Regions from separate parts of the Brevibacillus sp. YAE8 genome, predicted to be linked through region 2. Evidence: riboswitches for the same ligand, from Rfam matches in the RefSeq annotation. Region 2 holds a riboswitch; each other region holds the start of a gene.
The links. A riboswitch is a leader RNA that binds a small molecule or an ion and turns the genes downstream of it on or off. The one in region 2 is predicted to bind S-adenosylmethionine.
Positions count from the first base shown of each region.

Region 1: another riboswitch for S-adenosylmethionine. It lies ahead of AC27IT_RS14955 (2,3-diketo-5-methylthiopentyl-1-phosphate enolase); the one in region 2 lies ahead of metH (methionine synthase).
Region 3: another riboswitch for S-adenosylmethionine. It lies ahead of AC27IT_RS16555 (BMP family lipoprotein); the one in region 2 lies ahead of metH (methionine synthase).

Region 1 is NZ_BAAIYG010000011.1:18,655-26,549, forward strand. Features, by position in the region: gene AC27IT_RS14925 (spore germination protein) at 1-1,136, shown strand, start outside; gene AC27IT_RS14930 (GerAB/ArcD/ProY family transporter) at 1,133-2,224, shown strand; gene AC27IT_RS14935 (Ger(x)C family spore germination protein) at 2,221-3,345, shown strand; gene AC27IT_RS14940 (1,2-dihydroxy-3-keto-5-methylthiopentene dioxygenase) at 3,424-3,936, opposite strand; gene AC27IT_RS14945 (methylthioribulose 1-phosphate dehydratase) at 3,954-4,607, opposite strand; gene AC27IT_RS14950 (2-hydroxy-3-keto-5-methylthiopentenyl-1-phosphate phosphatase) at 4,611-5,279, opposite strand; gene AC27IT_RS14955 (2,3-diketo-5-methylthiopentyl-1-phosphate enolase) at 5,276-6,490, opposite strand; SAM riboswitch class I at 6,610-6,760, opposite strand; gene AC27IT_RS14960 (sigma-70 family RNA polymerase sigma factor) at 6,918-7,436, shown strand; gene AC27IT_RS14965 (anti-sigma factor) at 7,433-7,895, shown strand, end outside.
Region 2 is NZ_BAAIYG010000003.1:353,066-360,960, reverse strand. Features, by position in the region: gene AC27IT_RS07245 (hypothetical protein) at 1-161, opposite strand, end outside; gene AC27IT_RS07240 (hypothetical protein) at 375-653, shown strand; gene AC27IT_RS07235 (YjcZ family sporulation protein) at 650-757, opposite strand; SAM riboswitch class I at 968-1,069, shown strand; gene metH (methionine synthase) at 1,186-4,638, shown strand; gene AC27IT_RS07225 (bifunctional homocysteine S-methyltransferase/methylenetetrahydrofolate reductase) at 4,672-6,537, shown strand; gene AC27IT_RS07220 (phosphotransferase) at 6,618-7,604, opposite strand; gene AC27IT_RS07215 (mismatch-specific DNA-glycosylase) at 7,682-7,895, opposite strand, start outside.
Region 3 is NZ_BAAIYG010000014.1:34,677-42,571, reverse strand. Features, by position in the region: gene AC27IT_RS16575 (NAD(P)/FAD-dependent oxidoreductase) at 1-212, shown strand, start outside; gene AC27IT_RS16570 (MarR family winged helix-turn-helix transcriptional regulator) at 314-730, opposite strand; gene AC27IT_RS16565 (DUF3298 and DUF4163 domain-containing protein) at 932-1,555, opposite strand; gene AC27IT_RS16560 (methyl-accepting chemotaxis protein) at 1,719-3,194, shown strand; SAM riboswitch class I at 3,294-3,415, shown strand; gene AC27IT_RS16555 (BMP family lipoprotein) at 3,610-4,638, shown strand; gene AC27IT_RS16550 (ABC transporter ATP-binding protein) at 4,760-6,289, shown strand; gene AC27IT_RS16545 (ABC transporter permease) at 6,264-7,334, shown strand; gene AC27IT_RS16540 (ABC transporter permease) at 7,321-7,895, shown strand, end outside.

The sequences.
Region 1 (7,895 bases), on a different contig from region 2:
TCGATACGCACGGCTGGCCGCAGCGGGCGATTGAGGACCCGCAACTGGAAGCGTCTTTGAAGGGCGCCCACCAGGGGTTTGTGGAGACAGGGATGCAAAATATCGCCCTGATTCGCCGCTACTTGCCTAATCGGGAGTTGAAAATCAAGGAATTTTGGATAGGGGACAGGGGAGCTACCCGGGTGTCGATCCTATTTTTGCAAGATGTCGCACATCCGGAGGTTTTGCAAGAAATGGAGGACCGGATCAAGCAGATCAAGATCGACTCGATTCTCAATACAGGCGAGCTGGCAGAGTTGATTGAGGACAATCCGTTTTCCCCTTTTCCGCAGTTGATGATGACGGAGCGGCCCGATTCGGTGGCCTCGCACATTTTGCAAGGCAAGATCGCCGTCGTGGTAGACCGTTCTCCCAGCGTCTTGATTGGCCCTGCCACCTTTTCCTCCTTTTTTCAAAACGTGGACGATTACAGCACGCGCTGGCTTGTTTCGTCGTTTATTCGTCTGTTGCGGGGGCTGGCTTTTATCATCGCGACCTTTCTTCCGGCTCTCTACATCGCCCTGATCTCGTTTAACTACGAGGTGATTCCGCTCGACTTGATTTTATCGGTCGGAGAGTCGAGAGAGAGAGTGCCTTTTCCGCCTTTACTCGAAGCGATGCTTATGGAGCTGACTATGGAAATGCTGCGGGAAGCAGGGGTCAGGCTGCCAACGCCCATCGGACAGACGGTAGGCATCGTGGGGGGGATCGTCATTGGACAGGCAGTAGTTCAGGCGGGGATTGTCAGCAACATCATGGTGATTGTGGTCGCGTTTACAGCGATCTCCTCCTTTATCATCCCGAATTACGATATGGGGTCTGCGGTTAGACTGCTCCGGTTTCTCATGATGGTGCTGGCTGCTTTGTTCGGTATCGTCGGGATTATCGTCGGGCTGATGGGCCTCATTGCCCATCTGATCCAGTTGGAATCGCTTGGCGTTCCCTACGGAAGTCCGCTCGCGCCCGCTCGTTTCAGCGACTGGAAAGATTTCTTTGTCCGCTTGCCGTTTTGGACGATGCGGGATCGGCCAGTCAGTACGAGGGCCATTCAAGCGAGAAGGCAGGGAGATAATCGTCCAAGGGGAGATGGCGAATGAAAAAATATGCCTTCAATGAACTGACGGTCTTCCAGTACATTTATTTGATTCACGGTGCGCAGGTAGGGATCGGGGTGTTGTCCATGCCGCGAGAGCTGGCCGAGGTGGCAGGGACGGACGGATGGCTCTCAATTTTGATTGGTTGGTTCGCGGCTATGGCGGTCAGCCTGGTCATCATCGGCATCATGAAGCGCTATCCCGGCAAAACGATTGTCGATCTGCTGCCGTTGTTTTTGGGTAAATGGCTGGGGAAAGTCTGTGTTGCAGGAATCGCCGTCTATTGCGGTTTTGCCTCTTTCACTGTCATGGCCAACACTGCGGCCATCGTCAATACGTGGATTCTTAGTCAGACACCGATTTACATGGTAGTTATTTTGCTGGCCATTCCGGCTTATATGGTTCTCCAAGGCGGCTTGCGGGTGCTTGGACGGTATGCCGAGCTGATCTTTTATCTGACGCTGTGGATGCCGATCGTCTTGGTCACTGTCTTGCCGAAAACGAACTGGCTTTATTTGCTCCCTATTTTCAAGGAAGGGTGGTGGCCGATTCTGGCGGGAACAAAATCAACGGTTCTGTCTTTTTTAGGATTTGAACTGGCTTTTTTTCTCTATCCTTTTTTGCAGAAAAAGCAGTATGCAGTCCTTGGTATCGTTGTGGCCAATACGTTGTCCATGCTGATTTTTATGAATATCACCTTGTTCAGTTTCGTGTTTTTCAACCCTGATGAAATTCTACAATATACGTGGCCAACATTGAATTTATGGAAGGTGATTGAGTATCGATTTTTGGAACGAATGGATATTATCTTTCTCGCTTTCTATTTATTTTATTTGTCTACAACCAGCTTCCCTTATCTGTATTTTTCAGTCTTCTCGTCAAGTCAATTGTTCGGTGCAGCAGATCATCGCAAGCATTTAGGCATCGCTTTGCTGTTGGTTATTTTACTGCTTTGGCTGTATACGCCTACGTTCATGGATTTACTCAAATGGAAGCAGTGGTGGAGCACTGGCGGTTTGCTATTCGGATACGCGCTGCCCGTTCTGGCTTTTGTGCCGATCTGGCTGCTGCGTAGGTCAGTGAAGGAGTGAAGGTTATAAAAAGATACGTACACGTTCTATTGATTTTGTGTGTAGTCTCCCTGCTGACGGGGTGTGTGGATCGGATTGATCTGGAAGACGCGACGATCACCCTGATGACAGGGATAGATCTGAATGAAAAAGATCAGCTTCTCGTCTATTTATCGAGTCCGGTGTTCAGCAAGGAAGCCAAGGATAAGGAAGAGGAGTACGGAGTCAAGATAGAATCGCTCCGTCAGGCAAGAGGACGGTTTGACGGGCTGGTGACGGGCCTTTCGTTATCAGGCAAAATACAGGTGTTCGTTATCGGGAAAAAACTGTTGGAACATCCCGATTGGTTTCCCATTATGGATGTGATGTTTCGCGATGCGCGATTTACGGTGAATGCGCGAGTGATCGTTTGCGACGGGCCGGTCAAGGAGCTGTTCAATTTTAATCCGACGGATAAGCCGCGGCTTCCGCTTCACCTAACCAGGCTGCTCGATAAGGCAAGCCAAAGGAATTTGACAGTAACAACAAGGTTACAGGAATTTCATCGACAAATGTTTGAAAAAGGAGGCACACCGTTACTCGCTGAAATCAACTCAGGACGCTCTGTTAAAGTATTGGGGACGGCACTGCTAAACAAGGGCGGCAAGTACGCTGCGCTGCTCGAGCCAAGAGATACGATGCTGTTGCAGATGCTCCGTAATCAAAAGCAGGGAGAGACATCCTTGACGCTTCCGCTTCCCGTAAACGGTGGCAGCAATCACATAGCGAGGGATCGGCTCAGTTTTTTGGTGAATGGCGTCAATCGCTCCGTGAAAACAAGCTACCGTAACAATCGGTTTCAATTCGACGTAAAAATGAAAATTCGCATTTCCATCACCGAAAGGCTGTTTTTGTTCGACATGGAACAAGACTACAGGAAAATGGAGCAAATGATTAGCGAGGAACTGCGCAAAGAGTTCGCAAATCTGGTCACAAAGTGCCAGGAGAGTGGAACAGACCCGTTTGGCTTTGGCGTGTACGCCCGTGCGTATGAGTACGAGGAGTGGAAAAAGGTACAGGAAGATTGGCCGGCGGCATTTGCCAGAGCCGATGTCCGTATTGTGCCGGAGGTGTCGATTATAGGCGATGGCGTCATTAAGTGAGTAAATAGCAGGAAAAAGGAAAAGCACCTTGTCGCCAAGGCTATGGTCCAAGGTGCTTGTTTGTTTTTGCGATACGTATCAGTAGATAGCCTCCCAGCCTGCAGGAGTGACGAACAGGCGGATTGCCTTGATTTTGCGGTCGTCCATCAAGGTGAAGTAGTGGCGGAAGTTCGGCGGTACGGAGATCAGGTCGCCTGGCTCAAGCTCGACGTCGAAGTAGCGCCCGTCTTTGCCCTTGATCGCGAAAATGCCGTGGCCGTCTACGCAGAAGCGGCACTCGTCGTCGGTGTGATGATGCTCGTTCTTGAATTTCACGAGCAGCTCATCGAGGTTAGGGGTTTTGTCAGAGAGGACGATGATGTCGGCAGTCAGGTAGCCGCGGCGCTCGCTGATCGCGTCGATCTCCGGCTTGAAGGCGGCGAGAATCTCCTGTTTTTCTTCCTCTGTCGGGCTGTAGTTGTCGCGGTGCTTGGGATCGAGGCGGTCTACGCCCCATTTTTCGTAAATGATCTCTTGGCTGTCCAGGAAGGAAATGACTTCCTCCGGTGCGGAAATGTACTCGTTAGTGTCGTGGAAACGAATTTGTGCCATCTTGTTTGCCTCCTTGGTTAATTGGTTGTAGTGGACACGACGGCTTGGCGCAGTTGCAGCCAGCGGGCGTGGTACTCGAACAGAAATTCAAATGCTTCCAGGTGGCGCTTCGCTTCAAAGTCGTTGCCGCCCCAGGCGTAAATGCCGTGGTTGCGGATGAGCACGCCCGGAATTTCCGGGGTGATGACTTTTTCAATCGCGGCGGCCAGGGTCGGAATATCGGCAAAGTTCTCAACAATCGGAACAGTGATACGCGCGTTTTCCTCCCAAATGCCCAAGCCTTTAATCAGCTCTTGCCCCTGGATGGAGAAGGCGCGCTGGCCGAAGTACAGCTCGGAGATGAGGTTGTTCCAGACGGTATGGACGTGGAAGCAGGCACCTGCCTGCGGGAACTTTTGATAGACGACGGCGTGGATCAACGTCTCTGCGGACGGCTTGAGCGAAGTCGCGTCTACAGGGCGGGAATCTCGATCGACTACGAGGTAGTCTTCCGGCGACAGCTTGGTCTTGTCTTTGCCGCTTGCGGTTACGGCAAATTGCAGCGGCTCGTTCTGGATTTTGATCGAGAGATTGCCGCTGGTACCGGGAAACCAGTCCCGGCGGGCAAATGTCAGCTTGGCGTCGTCCAGACGGCGAAAAGCGTCCAGACGTTGTTCGAGTGTTGCGGTCATGGATTAGACAACCTCCTGTTTCAGTTCGGTCAGCGTGCCAATCACGTCGTGGAAGGTCGCGAATGTGCTGTGCGGCAGCGCAAGCTCCTGTGCCTTCTCGGCGAGGAAGGAGCGGGCGATGACGTAGTCGGCGATCTTTGCGCCAGCCAGGTCCGTGATCGAATCGCCAATGACGACGCGATAGTGAGTGGCAGGGTCGTAGCGGCGAATGATGGTCGTCTTGCACATGCCGCAGCCGTTCGTGCAGTGCTCGTCGCAGGAGTGCGGCCACGTGATCGTGATGTTCTCGCCGGAGAAGTCGCTGCCGTTGCAGTAGATCGGGACACCGCTAAGGTCAAACGGAGCGAGAATCGGCTGGACGAAAAAGTCGATGCCGCCGCTCGTAATCAAAAGCTCGATGCCTTCCTCGCGGCAAAAGCGGACGAAGTCAGCGAAGCCGGGGCGAATCGTAGCCTCCTGGACGATGTAGTCTACAATATCCTGGCGCAAGGAAGAAGGGAGCAACTGAAACAGCTTGCCGACGCCTTCCTGTACGCTTATTTGTTGCGAAAGAATTTGTTTGGTGAGTGCTTCCCATTCGGGGGGAGCGAACTTTTTCACAATCGCGACGATGTTGTCTTTTTCCGTAATCGTTCCGTCGAAATCGCAGAACAGCACGAGCTTTTTGCTCATCGTGCGCCACCCCACTTTTCCAGGGCGATGGCAAGCTCAGGCGATCCGGCAGCGGCTTCTTCCAGGCTGCGCCCGGCAGTGACGGCAGCGATTGCGTCGACAAAAGCTTTCGCTCCGGCCGTCGCGCCGCCGGGGTGGCCGTGAATGCCGCCGCCCGCGTTGACGATTTGGTCGAGACCGAAGTCCTGATACAACTGCGGCACGAGTCCGGGATGAATGCCTGCGGACGGAACCGGGAACGAGCGGCGCACGCCCTCCAGCGGCGTCGTCAAGTTGTGGGCGAGTTGCAGCGCTTCTGTCTTGTCCAGCGCCACGTTGCCGTACGGAGACGGGAACAGCACCAGGTCTGCTCCGGCGATCCGCATCAAGGTGCCGAGCAGAAGCGGCGTGGCGATGCCGTAGTCAGGCGACGGATAGTACGCGCCTGCGAGCGCCGGGTGCGCCATGATCGGGACGTTGACATCCGGATCGGCTGCCAGGCGGTGCAGGGCATCGAAGCCGAAGGCCAGCACGTTGAACAGCAGGCAGTCGGCGCCCGCTTCGACCGCGCGTTTTGCCTTTTCGTTCAGCTCGTTGATCGGCCCGGTCAGGTTGGCGGCGTAGAGGACAGGCTTGCCTGTCTCGGCTTCGGTCTCCAGGGCGATCTGTTTGAACGCCTGGATGCGCTCCAAAAACGGTGCGCGGTCGTCCGCGAAGAAAATTTCGTCATCTTTGACCAAATCGACGCCGCCCTGCGCCTGTGCTTTAAATTGCGTTTTCAGATCGTCGAACGGCAGGCCGAGGCAAGATTTGAAAATGCTCATCAGGAGCGGACGGTTTTGGGCGTCCAGTCGTCCGCGCAGTCCGTCTATGCCGAACTTCGGTCCGGGAAAAGCCTGGAGGAACGAGTCGGGAAAAGCGATGTCGACCAGCTTGATTTTTCCGTCCATCGAGAGCTTTCCGAAAATTCCGGTCAAGAGCGAAGGAATGTCGCTGGTGAAGTTGCGGGTCGGGTAGCTGACGGTAATCAGCCCGCGCACATCCCCGTTTTCCAATGTTTCCAGCGGAGTGGCGCTGACGGCTTCGCCTAGGTACGGCGCCAGCTCCGCTTGCTTGGTAGCGGGCAAGTCCGTCCAGGAGCCGACCGTCATGCCGACTGCGATGGCAGCGGCTTTTTTGTTCAAGTCTTTGGCTTGTGTCAAATAGGTGACGAGGATGCGTTGCTCACTCATGCTAGTCCTCCTTGGCAGCTTCAAAAGCTGTCGTGGTCGTTTCGAAACATGTAATCATGCAAAAAAGCCTCCCCACTTGAGCGGGGAGGCGGTTGTCGACTATGAAAACGTCTCGTCTCCTCTCATCTCTCGGGTCAGTAGCCGGAACAAACAGCTCCGACTCTTATCCGTTGGAATTAGCACCGTTTCGCTATTTTTGTCGAACGCAAAAAAATAGCGCCGGTTGCCGGGCATCATAGGGCCAGTCCCTCAGCCAGCTCGCGATAAGAGTTTATGTGGTTCACACGTCATCTATCCGTGTGCGATACACCCATGATATGCCTTCTCGTTCCGCTAGTCAATCTTTGTTTTTCCGAGAATGTGCATCTGCTCACAGGGAAAAGGAGGCAGCAAGTGAAACTTTTTTACTCAGCGTGCGTGGTATCGGATGAAAGGGTGTGGAGGCATTGGGAAAGTAGGCTTGGAGGACGTGTACCAGTTGCACGTAAACGATATATACCGCTATCTTTTCCGGCTCACACGCGATCGGAGGCAGGCGGAAGACTTGACGCAGGAGACTTTTTTTCGCGCGTATGCCTCCCTGGATGACTATCGCGGGGAAAAAGTGCGGCCGTGGCTGTTCAAGGTGGCCTACCACGCCTTCGTGGACTGGCATCGCAAACAGAAGCGGCGGCCAGTCGATTACGTCGGGAGCGTGCCGGAACGACTGGATGCTTCCGCCGTCGATCCCGCTGACCAGCTCGTGAACCAGGAGTTGTGGGAGGCGGCATCCGCCTGTTTGGAGCGGCTGCCGGAAAAGCAGCGACAGGTGATTTTGCTGTCGGCGATGCAGTTTTCCTACGCGGAAATGGCGGAGGTGCTGGGAATCGAACTGGCGGATGTTAAGCGCTCCCTGTTTCGGGGACGGCAAAAGATGCGGCAACTGTGGAAGGAGGAAGGGCTATGACGAACCAAAACGGGGATGACCGCGAGCAAAAACTGCTTGCTTACCTGAGAGGGGATTTGACGGGCGAGGAAGCGAAACGGCTGGGCGAGGAACTGGCGGACGACGAAGAGTACGGGAAGCGGCTGGAACGGCTATTGCTCGGGGAAGAACAAGGGACAGACGGCAAGCAGGAGGTTGCGCCAGGGCTTTCGGAAGCAAGACAGCGGGCGATCGTCCGCCGGGGAAAGTGGAAAAACAGGCTGACGACCTCCTTCTATGCCTTCGCGATTCCTTGCCTCGCGGGTGTGCTCTTGCTGTTCGTAAACGGCTGGGTGGGAAGGCTGATGCATGACGATTTGTTCCGGGTGGCACGGGACATGGTCAATTTTACCCAGCCTGGCGTGAGCGTGGGCAGCAGCGGCTCGCAGGTGGGGCTGTTGTACGGCAGCATCGACATGGAGCTGCGAGAGCAGGTTGGCA
Region 2 (7,895 bases):
TCCGACAGGTTGATATGGGACAAAAAGTAGCGCAAATAATGTTCTCCTGTTTCGGTATGCTTTACGATGGAGTAGCTTTCAAATTCGGAGCTTTCCAGTTCTTTTATCGTTTCTATACAGGACAGAAATTCGTCCTTTTCACGCGCGAGCAGAGCGTCCATTGTCGATCGTTCCTTTCATCGGTTTGGGTAGCCTCATGATAGCAAAAGCGTTTCGCTCTGACAATGAAGGCAGAGCGGTCAAGTGCCATCCTGTTGAAAAAAGTTAACTAACGATGCTTCTCACAAAAAGCCCGTAGCTGGATCAATGGCGGCGAGAAGGCAACGGTCGCGCCTGCGGCAGCAGAAAAAGTCGCGCAAGCCTTTTGGAAAACGATGGTGGGGGAAGAAGCCGACGTTTACGAGCGCCAGGCGACAGAGGTTTATGCGGATGAGCATTGGCGCAACGGAACGTGGATGAACGTCAGCGACCAGCGGATGGAAAACGGCAAGCCTGTCCCGTATGACGTCCTGACCGTCCAGGTGGACAAGCGTGAGCGCGTCGCCTTTTACGGCAGGCGGTCTGGCTGCGATCGCACTGTCCATGACATGAAAAAAGAGGCTATCCCTTCAAGCCAAGGCAAGGGGGATAGCCTCTTCCTGTCATTTACTTAGCAGTCGTCGTTCGAACACCCGACAATGACCAGCAGGATAAACAGTACGAGCACCAATGCGAAGCTGTCTCCAAAGATGCCGTGTCCGCAGTAAGATGTACTCACGTTTGTTCCCCCTCCTTTCCGTTATGCTACAGTCTATACACGAACGCACAGATTGGCGTGGGCGAATGCCCGGTATGCGCAAAAATGGGCGCAGAAGAGCGGGAAGAGTGTAAAGAATAGACAAATTCTCAATTGACGAAGACTTTTCGCGGTGTTAAGATACTTTCAAACATCAAACCTGAAAGCAAAAAATGAATAGCATAGTAACAACTCTTATCAAGAGAGGCAGAGGGACTGGCCTGATGAAGCCTCGGCAACCGGTTAAAATCCGGTGCCAATTCCAGCAAAGCTACGTGCTTTGAAAGATGAGAGGATGGTTCAGGCGCAAGTGTATCCGCGGACAAATCCTCTTCTTTCAAAGAAGAGGATTTTTTGATGCAAAAAACGGCTGAGAATAAACCGACGCAAGGGAGAAAAGGAGCACGTCAATGAAACCCACTTTTCGCGAACAGCTTTCCCGGAAAATTCTGATTCTGGACGGTGCGATGGGCACCATGCTGCAGCAGGCGAACCTGACCGCCGATGATTTTGGCGGCGAAGCGTACGACGGCTGCAACGAGCTGCTGAATTTGACCAGGCCCGATGTGATTCGCTCCATCCATGAAAAATATTTGGAAGCGGGAGCGGACATCGTGGAGACCAATACATTCGGGGCGACTTCGGTCGTGTTGGCCGAATACGATGTCGCGGACAAGGACCTGGAAATCAATATCGCCGCTGCCCGTCTGGCGAAGGAAGCAGTCGATGCCTACTCCACAGCCGAATGGCCGCGCTACGTGGCGGGGGCGATGGGGCCGACGACGAAAACGCTGGCACTGACAGGCGGCGTCACTTTCGAGGAACTGGTGGAGTCGTACTACCGCCAGGCAAAAGGGTTGATTATCGGCGGGGTGGACGTCCTGTTGCTGGAGACGTCGCAGGATACGCTGAACGTCAAGGCAGGCGGGATCGGCATTCGCCAGGCGTTTGAAGAACTGAACGTAGAACTGCCGGTGATGCTGTCCGGAACGATCGAGCCGATGGGTACGACTTTGGCGGGGCAAAACATTGAAGCGTTCTACATCTCGCTTGAGCACCTGAAGCCCGTGACGATCGGCCTGAACTGTGCGACAGGGCCGGAATTTATGCGCGACCATCTGCGCACGTTGTCCGGCTTGGCCCAATGTGGGGTAAGCTGCTATCCAAACGCCGGGCTGCCGGACGAAAACGGGCACTACCACGAGACGCCGCAAGGACTTGCTGCGAAAATGCGCGCTTTTGCCGAGCAAGGCTGGCTGAACGTGGCAGGCGGCTGCTGCGGAACGACGCCTGACCACATCCGGGCAATGGCGGAGGCGCTCAAAGACTGCAAGCCGCGCCAGGCAACAGAGCAGGCGGTCAGTGCCGTATCCGGCATCGAGGTCGTCTACGTCGAGGACGACAATCGCCCGCTTCTGGTCGGGGAGCGCACGAACGTCATCGGCTCGAAAAAATTCCGCGATCTGATCGCAGCAGGGCAGTACGAGGAAGCGTCCGACATCGCCCGCGCCCAGGTGAAGCGCGGGGCGCACGTCATCGACATTTGCCTGGCTGACCCGGATCGCGACGAGTATGCGGACATGGAAAAGTTTTTGCAGTTCGTCGTGAAAAAGGTCAAGGCTCCGCTCATGATCGACTCGACAGACGCGAAAGTGATGGAGCTGGGCTTGCGTTATTCCCAGGGAAAAGCGATTCTCAACTCGATCAACCTGGAGGACGGACTGGAGCGCTTTGAAGAAGTGGCTCCGCTAATCCGCAAGTTCGGGGCGGCCGTCGTCGTCGGGACGATCGAGGAAGCCGGAATGGCGATCACCCGCGAGAAAAAGCTTGAGGTCGCGAAGCGCTCCTATGACATATTGGTCAACCAGTACGGCATCCCGCCGCAGGATATCATTTTTGACCCGCTCGTCTTTCCGGTAGGGACGGGAGATGAACAGTACATCGGCTCCGCGCGGGAGACGGTGGAGGGGATTCGCCTCATTAAAGAAGCGATGCCACAGTGCAAGACGATTCTTGGCGTCAGCAACGTTTCCTTCGGTTTGCCGCCAGCGGGACGCGAAGTGCTCAACGCGGTGTTTTTGTACCATACGACGCTCGCCGGACTTGATTTTGCCATCGTCAATACGGAGAAGCTGGAGCGCTACGCTTCGATCCCGGAGGACGAGCGCAAGCTGGCGGAAGCGCTGCTGTTTGAAACAAACGACGAGACATTGGCAGCCTTTACGGAGTTTTACCGCCAGAAGAAAAAAGAAGTGCGCGTGGAAGCTTCCTCGCTGACGCTGGAAGAGCGGCTGGCCCGCTATGTGGTGGAAGGCTCGAAGGACGGCCTGGTCGACGATTTGAAGCTGGCACTGGAAAAGTACACGCCGCTGGAAATCATTAACGGTCCGCTGATGGCCGGGATGGAAGAGGTCGGCCGGCTGTTCAACGGCAACCAGCTCATCGTTGCGGAAGTGCTGCAAAGCGCGGAAGTCATGAAAGCGTCCGTCTCGTTTTTGGAGCCGTTCATGGAAAAGAGCGATTCCGCGTCGAAAGGCAAAATTTTGCTGGCGACCGTCAAAGGCGACGTGCACGACATCGGCAAAAATCTGGTGGAGATCATTTTGGCCAACAACGGCTACAACGTCGTGAACCTGGGGATCAAAGTGCCGCCTGAGCAACTGATTGCCGCCTGCCGCAAAGAGAAGCCGGATGCGATCGGCCTGTCCGGGCTGCTGGTGAAGTCGGCCCAGCAGATGGTCATTACCGCACAGGACTTGCGTGCGGCGGGAATCGACGTGCCGATGATGGTCGGAGGGGCGGCGTTGACCCGCAAGTTCACCTCCAACCGGATTGCGCCTGAATACCGCGGGGTTGTGCTGTACGCCAAAGACGCGATGGACGGCCTCGATCTCGTCAACCGTCTGCAAAACCCGGAGGAGCGCGAGCGGCTGATCGCGGAACAGCAGGATTTGGCCGAAGCGGCTGCTGCCGCTGCTGCACAGCCTGTCGTGCAGGAGAAAAAAGCTCCGCTCCCGGCGCGTTCGGCCATCAGCAGAACCGTTCCGATCCACCTGCCGCCGGATTGCGACCGCCATGTGCTGCGCCAATACCCGATCAGCCACTTGCAGCCGTACTTGAACTTGCGCATGCTGCTCGGCAAGCATCTGGGCGTGCGCGGCAATGTGGAAAAGCTGCTCGAAGCGGGCGACGAAAAAGTGCTGGAGCTGTACGGCGTGGTCGAGGAACTATTAAAGGAAGCGAAGCAGCGCGGAACGATTACTGCGCACGGCGTGTACCAGTTTTTCCCGGCGCAAGCGGACGGCAACGATATTATCGTCTACGATCCAAACGATCACAGCAAAGTGCTGGAGCGCTTCTCGTTCCCGCGCCAGCCGGAGGAACCGCATCTGTGTCTGTCTGATTTCTTGCGCCCGGTCGAGAGCAAGGAAATGGATTACGTCGGCTTTTTGACTGTGACGGCAGGGGGCGGTATCCGCGAGCGTTCGACGGAACTGAAGGAGCGCGGCGACTATTTGCGCTCGCACGTCTTGCAGGCGCTCGCTCTGGAGTTGGCGGAGGCGTTCGCCGAGCGGATTCACCACATGATGCGCGACGTCTGGGGGATTCCCGATCCGGCGGAGATGACCATGCTGGAGCGCTTCGGTGCCCGTTACCAAGGCATTCGCGTGTCGTTCGGCTATCCGGCTTGCCCGAATCTGGAGGACCAGGCGCAGTTGTTCCGTCTGCTGCGGCCAGAGGATATCGGCGTTCAGTTGACAGAAGGCTTCATGATGGAGCCGGAAGCATCTGTCTCCGCGATGGTATTTGCCCACCCGGAAGCGCGCTACTTTAACGCGGGTCCGTCGGTGTTTGAAGTATAGATCGTCTAATGAAATGGGAGAGAAGGGATTGAGTTGACGACGAGCAAGAAAGACTTACGGGACTATTTGCAAGATCACCTGCTGGTCGGAGACGGAGCCATGGCGACCCAGCTACATGCGCTGGGTGCCCCGGTTGGCGTCAGCTTTGAAGAATTGTGTTTATCCAATCCGCGCGTGGTGCATGAGGTTCATGCCTCGTACTATCAGGCGGGGGCGCGCCTTTTGGAGACGAATACGTTTTCGGCGAACCGCGACGCGCTCAGCCGCTACGGCCTGGAGCACAAGGTAGCGCGGATCAACCGTCTCGCTGTGGCGATCGCCCGCGAGGCGGCACAGGATGATGCGTATGTAGCGGGCAGCATCGGCTCGATTTTGGCCGGACGGGTCAAGAAAAAGGTACTGGATGAATATCGCGACCAGTACGAGGAACAGGCAATCGCCCTGTTGCACGCAGGCGCAGACGCGCTGATTTTGGAGACGTTTCTCGATCTGGAGGAGCTATTGCTGGCGATTGAGGTCATCCGTCCGTTGACAGATGTGCCGGTCATCGCCCAGCTTGCGACGCTCGAAGTCGGGCGGACGCGCGACGGCTACTCGTTGACAGACGCTTTTCCGCAGTTGAAAAAGGCAGGAGCTGACATCATCGGCCTGAACTGCCGTTTGGGTCCGGCTGAAATTTTGCGCTCTTTTGAAGGGACGATCTTCCCGGACGATTCGCTGCTGTCGGCGTTTCCAAACGCAGGAAGGCTGGGCATGACGGACGGGGAGTACGCCTTCAAGTCGTCTCCCGAATACTTTGCCGAAAGCGCCTTGCGCCTGAGGGACCAGGGAGTTCGCCTGATCGGCGGCTGCTGCGGAACGACTCCTGCGCACGTGAAGGCGATGGCAGACGCGCTCGCTTCGCAACAGCCGAAAGCCCGCGTCAATCCGCCCGTTGCCCTGGTCGAGCGCCCGCACATTTCCGTGCAAAGCACCCACGAGCGGGAAAAGCCGAGCATTGTCGAGCGGGTCAAAACAGGCACGACGATCATCGTCGAATTTGATCCGCCGCGCGATCTCGACGCCGAGCAGTTTTTGGACGGTTGCTGCGAACTGCACAAGGCCGGGGCGGATGCGATCACCCTGGCGGACAATTCGCTCGCCACTGTGCGGATGAGCAACATGGCGCTCGGCGCGCTGATGAAAAACAGGCACGGGATCGACCCGCTGCTGCACATCGCCTGCCGCGACCGCAATCTGATCGGCCAGCAATCCCACCTCATGGGGCTGCACGCGCTCGGCATCGACCAAATTCTCGTCATCACGGGCGACCCGTCGCGCTTCGGCGATTTGCCGGGGGCCAGCTCGGTGTTTGACGTTACTTCCTTCGATCTGATCCGCATGGTGAAGCAACTGAACGAAGGCGTCTCGTTCTCGGGACGTCCGCTGAAGCAAAAAGCCCAGTTTATCGTCGGCGCGGCCTTCAACCCGAACGTCCGCAACATGGCGGCAGCCGTCGCCCGACTGGAAAAGAAAGTCGAGGCCGGGGCCGATTACATCATGACTCAGCCGGTGTACGACGTCGAATCGATCCGGCAGGTGCACGAGGCGACCAAGCACATCGGGATTCCCGTCTTTATCGGAATCATGCCGTTGACCAGCTCGCGCAACGCCGAGTTTTTGCACAACGAGGTGCCGGGCATCAAGCTTTCGGCGGAAGCGCTGGAGCGAATGAAAAAGGTGCAGGGTCCGGCCGCCAGACAGGAAGGGATCGCCATTGCGAAAGAGCTGCTCGATACGGCTGTCCGCTATTTCAACGGCATTTACCTGATTACGCCCTTCAACTACTACGAGATGGCAGCGGAGCTGATCGCCTACGTGCGCCAGCAGAGCGCGCTGGTCAAAACGGCGCAGCCGTAACGGCTTTCGCTCGCCAAGCCCACTCTCTGTCGACATGCCAACAGGCCCTCGCGTAAAAGACAGGCTACAGCCTTTGTCGTTTACGCGAGGGCTTTTAGTTCGTCCAGCATGTACGCAGTCTTTAAGGATTCGCGTGTGCAAAATTGCTGGATGTGCGCCGCATCCATTTGCTCGTACTGCTTCATGCGCAAAAAGCGTTCCATTATATGCGGAAAGGCGAGGTCGACAAACAGCAGGTGAAGCTGTTCGGCCGACAGCGGGTTTTCCCGCAAATAGCCGCGCAACAGGTAGGCAAACAGTTGCTTGTTCCATGCCCCTTCCTTGCGCATGGCAAGCGACAGCACACGGCTGATGTCTTTGGAAGGAAAGTCGTAGCGGACATCTTCCCAGTCGATGATCGCGATTCGTTTGTTGCGCACAAGCAAATTGCCGTTGTTGAAGTCGCCGTGGCAGAGGAAGTGCTTGCTGAGCGGCGCTTTTTTCCACTTGGCAAAATAGGCGGACGTATTCAGTTGCTTGCGCGCCGTCTGTCCAGCCTGGCGAAAATACGGGAGGTACTCGACGATGGTGGAGAAATGCGGCTTCTGCTTGTCTGCGTGCCGTTGCTCCCATTTTTCCAGCGCGGCCAGGTCCGTTTTGTATTCTTCCGACCATTTTTTGGCGCCGTTGTAAAGTTCGCCGTGCTTGGAGGTAAAGCCGAGCGAGCTTTTGTGAAACTGCCCGAGCAAAGCGCCGACCTGCTCCAGCTTGCCCGGCGAGTTGTAGGCGAGCTTCGGCCAGGACAGCCACTGATGGAGGACGAACAGGTTGTCTTTCCAAATAATATAGCGTTTGCTGTTTTTCGTCCGCTGAATACCGGGGATGAGGATTCCTTGTTTGCGCAGGTGCGCTTCGGCGTTCAGGATAAAATGCTGGCGCTCTTTGGGCAAATACGATACTTTGCCGATGAACTTGCCGATGGAAGTATCGAAAAAAACGACGAGCGACTTGGGCGTTTCCCTAAGCTTTTCGTGCTGGATGACAGTCAGGGCGTATTTTTGCTCGATCTTGCGGATGAGGTCGTCCATCCGGTTTGCGCCTCCCTTGCGTATAAGATCGTACGATTATAGTACGCCAAGAGAGACAGCAGTTGACACAAAAATGCTCAGCCGGGCGGCAAGGGCAGCGGATGCCAGTTCTTTTCCCGCAAAAAGGCGCTGAGCTCGGCGAATTTGGCGATTCTTTCTGCGCGCGTGAAGGAAGCGTTGGCTCCGCTCGTGGACGGGATCACAAACAGATAGCTGCCAGCCCAGTCATCTGTGGCAAATGCTTTTTCCGGCTGCAAGCCGAGAGCGACAGCCGCCTTCTTCTGGCCCGTG
Region 3 (7,895 bases), on a different contig from region 2:
AGGTCACGCCGGGAATTGCCTCGGAGCACACGCTGTTTTACGGCGTCGAAGCGAAATTTTACTCGGCGCGTCCCAAGCTGACAGAGGAGTTTGAGACGGAAATCAAAGGACTGTTCTGCGGGGGCGACGGGGCAGGGATCACGCGCGGACTGGCGCAGGCGGGTGCGGCAGGCGTCTGGATGGCGCGCAGCATGGTCAAACGGATGATGTAAACAGCAACTCGCAACAGGGAAAAGGGCTTCTGCTTGAACACGGCTGCTTAGCCGCTCAGGAGTAGAAGCCCTTTTGTCGTGTCGTCGTATCAAAAACAAGCCTACGCTTGCGTATTCAAATTTTCCGTCATCTTTTTCAGAACCCGGTTGAAGACGGCAAGCTCGTTCTCGTCCAGATCGCGCAAGGCAACCGCTTCCAAATCGCGCGCCGCTTGCAGCCACTGGGGAAAACGCTCGATTGCCGCAGGCGAGAGCGACACGTACCGTTCCCGCTTGTCGTCGCCTTCGGAGCGGATGATCCAGCCCATCTCTTCCAGCCGGGTCAATGTCCGGGTAATCGTCGGGGCTTCGACATTCAGGTAGTTGCTCAGTTGCACCTGCGTCAAAGAGTTGCGGTAGTGCAGGCAAAGAATAATGCTCCATTGCGAGCTATATAATCCCATCGGGGACATGATTCCATTCAATGTTTTACTGAAGACTCTGGCAGCTTGGCCGATCTTGTGACCGTAATGTTGCATGATATCAGACCTCCAGAAAAAGCTGGTTCGAAAGACGAAGCGCTTGATTGCTTAAGTAAATATGTACAAATAACATAGTAGCAGTTCAGGACATATAAGTAAATGTTTATTCGAGTGGAAAAGAAGGCGTTTTTCTGACAAAAATAAAGCCGATGCCGTTTCAAGGGCATCAGCTCGGGGAAGAAGGTAAAAGGAGGGCTGTTAATCGGCAGCCAAAATGCCAAGCGGCCCGTTTTCGTCAATGATGGGCTCCAACTCGTAGATGGAGATGGGAAACATCGGGAAGCCGACATAGTACGGGGTGATTTCGTACAGTTGGAAGTAAATGACCAATGATTTGTCGGCAACGTAAAAATCTTGATCGGGCTTGATCGTGGTAAAACCGTTCAGCGTCGGGATTTGCCGCGCCTCGATCTGGCGTTTGATGTTCGCGGACAGGACGTTGACGTAGTCGCTGCCCGGCTTGAACAGCTCGCGCAGCGTATAGAGCTTGCCTGTATGGATGTTTGCCGTCACCGACCCGAGGAAGGTCATGCCGTGGGCCATTTGCGGAGTGTACGCGTAATTGCTCATGGTGACGCTGAAAATGCCGCGCTCGTTCGTTTTGATTTCGTAGCTTCCTTGCATTTGGGTATTTCCCGGTACTTGTACCCGTTGCTGTTCGTGAATCAATCCTTGGACCGTTTGCAAAATGGCGCGGTTGATGTCTTTTTCTGCTTGCTGATTGGCTAGCCCCGCCAGTTGCGGGTAATAAATAGTGGTATTCGGACGTTGGATCGTCCGCGTCAGCACGGTGGCTGGCAAAAGATTGCGTTGTTCTTCCACGGTTCTTAGTTCCTTTCCAGATGTCTTAAAATAAGGGGTATGATAGTAGCCTATTCGTCACTGGTTTTGGCTGTTCTCACTTTTTTCACAAATTAGTCAATCTGAGCGCGATATAATGGAAAAAGAATCCGATACATAAGTAGCAGGGAAAAGGGGGGCAACTATGATTCAATTGGTTCGCAACACATTAACGGACAAAGAAGGCTTTATGATTTTTATCCTATGGAACCATCTGTGGATGGCGGGACTCATTGCCTATCAAGTCGACGCTAATTTCTGGAAAGTGACGTCCCTCGGATTGCTGGTCACCCTTATTGTTTCGCCTTTTTACTTCATCAAAAGAGACAGCCATGTCATTCGTTATCTGGTAGCGATCGGACTTATGTTTTACGCGATTTCGTTCGATCATTTCACGACGTATCCAGAAGTTACGTTTCTCGCTTTTGTGGTCATGGGTTTTCTCGCGGCTTACCTGGATTGGAAGCTCGTAGTGACAGCCGGAATTGCGCAAATCATCGTGACGCTGGTCGGATTTTACACAGGATCGTACGAGATTTTCAGCGGCGATTTCACCGAGCTGAATCTGGTGCTACGCATCATGGCGATTCTGATGATGATGGGAGCGGTGACGTACCTCTGTCTGGCGGGACAAGCGTCCTTGCAGAAGGCAAACATCGCCCGCCAGGAAGCGGAAGAAAAAGAGCGTCGCCTGGGAGAGATGCTCGTCCATATCCAACAGATGACCGAGCAGATCGACCGTACGACAGAGCACGTACACGAGCATGCCGAAGGAACGAAACGCAATACGGATGAAATGATGATCGCCTTCAAGGAAGTGGCGACGGGCATGGAGTCGCAGGCGAACTCGACAGTGAAGATCGAGGAAGAGGTGCAGTCGATCGACCAGGAGATCGTGGCGGTCACCACGCAGACGAACGCGATGAAAAGCGAGTCCGACCAGAACAACCGCCGCCTGAAAGAAAGCGTCGACATGATGAAAGAGCTGTCGCAGCAAATGGAACAGATCGTTTCTGCCGTCAACGTGGCAGCGTCGACGATTCACCAGCTCAACCGCCAGGCCAATCGGGTCGAGGAAATCGTAGGAGCCATCAACCAGATTGCGACGCAAACGAACCTGCTGGCGCTCAACGCCGCCATCGAGTCGGCGCGTGCAGGCGAGCACGGCCGCGGCTTCGCCGTGGTGGCAGACGAGGTGCGCAAGCTGGCGGAGCAGAGCGCAACCGCTACACAGGAAATTACCGAGATTCTCAAATCGCTCCATCAGGAAAGCGAGAACGCTGTACAGCAGATCAGCAACGGGGAAGCTTCGGTGGCAAAAGGCCAGGAGCTGGCTGTGAAAACAGTGGCGTCGATCGAGGCGGTGCGCTCCGGCATGATGGCCTTCCTGCAGGCAGCGGAGCAGGTCGGCTCCAGCATGAACCGGGTAAAAATGCGCTCGGGCGAAGTGGCGATGGAAATGTCGACCATTACCGCTGTCACCGAGCAGTCGGTCGCCAATCTGGAGGAGCTTTTCGCCACAGCGGAAAACCAGCATCAAAAGGTGCGGGAAATTACCGAAGAGCTGGGGGAACTGAACAATCTGTCGCATCGGCTGCAGGAAACGTTTCACAGACAATAGGCGCCAAAGTGTAAAATTGGCGAGAACAGTCTGAAAAAACAATTGCTTTTTCAGTTTGTTCTGCTAGAATGAATGCATTGTAACTTGATAGTTTTTATCTCCTTATCGAGAGCGGCGGAGGGACTGGCCCGATGAAGCCCGGCAACCACTGGACATGCGTGACATGGACAGAAAGGTGCCAATTCCTGCAAAACCTGTACCGGGGTTTTGACAGATGAGGAAGAGGACGGCTTCGGACGCAAACTCTTCCTTCGGGAAGAGTTTTTTTGTTGTCAGGAGGGGGAATACACGAACGATAAAATATTTTTGTTACAAAATATTCGTGTTTAGTATTGATCTTTTCGGAAAAAAGCCGTACATTACGTAGTAGGATACAGAAAAAACGTAGAACGTTCGGATGGGAGCGGAAGACACCATGAAGAAGTTGTTGTTAGCATTCACCACTTTTGCTGTTTTGGCTGCGGGCTGTTCGGCTGGCGGAAATGCGCCTGCTGACAAGCCAAAGGAAGAAGCGGCAGGGCAAGAAGGCGCGGCGAAGAAGCGCATTGCGCTGATTTTGCCGGAAAAAATCGGGGTAAACCCGTTCTTCCAGCAAATGGACGAAGGCGCGAAAAAAGCAGGACAGGAATTTGGCGCAGAAGTAAAAAGCATCGAGTCTACTGACCACGGCGCCATCGAAGAAAATTTGCGCGTTGCGGTAGCGGAAAACTACGATCTGATTATCACTTCTTCTTTTGAAGCGGAAGACGCGCTGAAAAAAGTGGCAGCCGAAAATCCTGACCGCAACTTCGCGATTATTGATACCGTAGTAGATTTGCCAAACGTGCGCAGCGTTACCTTCCGCGAGCAGGAAGCGGCTTACCTGATGGGCGCTGCGGCAGGTCTTGCCACGAAGACAAACAAGGTCGGCATGGTTGTCGCCATGGATATTCCGCTGTTGAAAAAATGGACAGGCGGCTTCCAGGAAGGCTTGAAAGCAACCAATCCAAACGCGGAGTTCCTGGTGAACTACGTAGGAAGCTTCTCTGACCCGGCAAAAGCGAAGGAGCTGGCGCTGCTGCAAGCATCCAAAGGCGCCGACTTCATCAACGGAGCGGCAGCAGTAGGCGACCTCGGCGTGTTCGAGGCCGCGAAGGAAAAAGGCTTCTATACATCGGGACAGGACGTTGACCGCACCACGATCGACCCTGAGCACATCGTGTTGTCCCAGCTCAAAGGGACAGATGCCGCTGCGTATGAAACCGTGAAGTCGTTCGTAGAAGGCTCGTTCAAGCCGGGCGTCGTCACTTACGGCTTGAAAGAAAAAGGCGTAGGCGTAACGTATGTGACGCACGAGAGCCAGACGCCTCTGAACGCTTTTATTGGCCAGGAAGTCGTGGACAAAGTAAAAGCGATCAGCGAGGAGATTATCGCTGGTACCCGCAAAGTGCCAGACTCGTTTTAACAGCTAGCGCACAGTGCATGATTGTGACCGACTACAACTGTGTAGTCGGTCTTCCTTATATGCAAGGCAAGGAGCAGAGGCAAGGAAGAGAAAGGCTAGGCGCAAAGAAGGAGGAGCAAGGATGACCGATCGTTTGGAAATGCGGGCCATGACCAAGAAATACGGAGATTTTATTGCAAACGACAAGGTCTCGTTTTCGCTTGCTGCGGGAGAAGTCCACGCCATCGTCGGGGAAAACGGCGCGGGCAAGACGACGCTGATGAGGATGCTGTACGGCATGGAGCAGCCTACGTCCGGCGAGATCGTGCTAGGCGGCAAGCCTGTCGCTTTTCGCGGGCCGCAGGACGCCATTCGCAGCGGGATCGGGATGGTGCACCAGCACTTCATGCTGTTTGGCGAGTTTAGCGTGGCGGAAAATATCGTGATCGGCTACGAGCCGCAGCAGGCCGGATTTTTCCGCCGGAAGGACGCCGTGGAAAAGGTCCGCGCACTAAGCGAGCAGTACCGGATTCCGATAGATGCACAGGCTAGAGTGTCCAACTGCTCCATCGGCGAGCAGCAGCGTGTGGAAATTCTCAAGGTGCTGTACCAGGGAGCGGACATCATCGTGCTGGACGAGCCGACTGCCGTGCTGACGCCGCTTGAAGTTCGCGAGCTGTTGCAGACGATCCGCAATCTGGCGGAGAGCGGGAAGAGCGTCATTTTGATTACGCACAAGCTGCAGGAAGTGATGGAGGTCGCAGATCGGATCACGGTGTTGCGCGGCGGCAAGGTGACGGGCACGGTAGCGCGTAACGAGACGAATGTGGACGATCTGGCCCGGCTGATGGTCGGACGCGAGCTGCGGGAGCTGAGCGAGCGCGTCGATCTGGAGCGGGGGCCGCTTTTGCAGGTGGAGAACTTGACGGTTCGGGAAAAGCAGACGTTGCTCGACCGGGTCAGCTTTACCGTGCATCACGGGGAAATCGTCGGCATCGCGGGCGTATCGGGCAACGGCCAGTCCGAACTGCTGCAAGCGATCAGCGGCTTGCGGACGGCACAGGAGGGAACGATTCGGCTGGGCGGCAAGGACGTTACCAACCAGACTGTCGCGACGATTCGCGAGGCGGGCTTGGCGCACATCCCGGAAGATCGCTACTTGTGGGGGGTAGCCAAGCTGGAGAGCGTCGAGGAAAACGCGCTGATGGGCTATCAGCGAAAGCCTGCGTTCAATCGGCGCGGCGTCGTGCGGCGGGAAGCTTTTCGCCAGGTCGTCAGAGGCTGGGTAGAAAAGTTCGCGATCAAGACAGGCTCCAGACAGCTTCAGGAGCTGGCCGGGAATTTGTCGGGCGGAAATCTGCAAAAGCTGATCGTGGCGCGCGAGCTGGGACATGAGACTCCGTTTTTGCTCGCGGCAGAGCCGACCCGGGGTGTCGATATTGGCGCGATGGAGTACATCCATCAGGCGCTGATCGACAAGCGCAACGCAGGCGACGGGATTTTGCTGGTCTCGTCCGAGCTGTCGGAAATTTTGGCGCTGTCAGACCGGATTTTGGTGATGTACAAAGGGCGGATCGCCGGAGAGCTTTCGCGCAAAGAGGCAACCGAGGAAAAAATCAGCGTGTTAATGGCGGGAGGAAGCGTTCATGGCAGCAATCAAAGAGCTGGGTAAATCACTGGTTCAGCCGCTTTTGGCGGTTGTCATCGGGCAGTTGATCGGGGCGCTCGTCATCGCTTCGGTAGGGGAATCTATCCTGGGCACGTATCAGGAAATGTGGAAAGGGGCCTTCGGCAGCTTCTACTTCTTCACCTCTACCTTGGCGAGAGCGACGCCGATCATGCTGATCGCCTTGGGGCTGTCGCTTGCTTTTCGGGCGGGAGTGTTCAACCTGGGGGCAGAAGGACAGATGGTGCTCGGGGCGATCAGCGCTACGCTCGTGGCGATCTATTTGCCCGCACCGGGAGTCGTGAAGCTGGTGGCGGCGATTCTCACGGGGATGGCGACAGGCGGTTTGTGGGCGTTGCTGCCGGGCTTTATGGAGGCGAGATTCCGCATACCGCTGCTCATCTCCACCTTGCTGTTCAACTATATCGCCGTTCTGTTCGCAAGCTACCTCGTAACCGAGCCGTTTCGCGACCGCAGCGGTTCGGCGGCGCTGGCGCAGACGGTCATGCTCGATAAAAGCGTCTGGTTGCCCAAGTTGTTTGCGGGGATGAGCGTGCACGCGGGCTTTTTGTTTGCCATCGTCGGTGCCGCGATCCTGTTTTGGGTGATTCGCTTTACGCCGTTTGGCTATGAAGTGAAAATGCTCGGACAAAACCCGCTGTTTGCCCAGTACGGGGGGATCAACGGCATTCGCGTCATGCTGACGGGCATGTTTGCGAGCGGCGGATTGGCCGGCCTGGCAGGAACGGTCGAGGTGCTGGGGGCGCACTATCGTTTTGTCGACGGCGCTTTGACGGTGCCGAACTTCGCCTGGACAGGGCTGATGGCAACGCTTTTGGCGAACGCCCATCCGGTGGGTGTCGTGTTTACCTCGATTCTGCTGGCTGCATTCCAGACGGGAGCGATGGGTGTGGAGCGCAACACAGAGGTGCCGTTGGAGCTGGCCAGTGTGATTTCAGCCGTGCTGATCCTGTTTATCTCGGCTAAATTCAGCTACGACTGGTGGAAAAAGCGGAAAGCAAAAGGGGGAGAATCTCATGGAGCTGCTTGATTGGTCCCTCGTCAGTTCTACCATTCGGATGGTGACGCCGATTTTGCTCGCGGCATTGGGGGGAGCGCTGTGCGCGCGGGTTGGCATTTTTAATGTAGGGCTGGAAGGCATGGTGCTCGTTGGCGCCTTTTCCGCCATCGTCGGCAATCACTTTACCGGGAATCTGTTCCTCGCGATCTTGATCGCGGCGCTGACGAGCGTTCTTTTTTCCCTGCTGTTTGCCTATATGACGATCAAGCTGAAAGCAAACGAGATCGTCGTCGGGGTGGCGATCAATTTCCTCGCGCTCGGTCTGACGACGTTTGCGTTGCGGGCGATTTTTGGCGTCAAGGGAGCTTTTTACGATAAAGACATGGCAGGCTTGCCGAAGTGGGACATTCCGGGGCTACAGCACATTCCGGTCGTGGGCGAGGTCGTATCGGGGCATTCGCCGCTCGTCTACCTCGCGTTTGTGGCCGCCATTGCGCTCTATTTGTTCTTTTACAAGACGGTTACCGGCTTCCGGGTTCTCGCCGTCGGTTCCAATCCGGTGGCTGCCCGCAGCCTTGGGTTGAAGGTAGC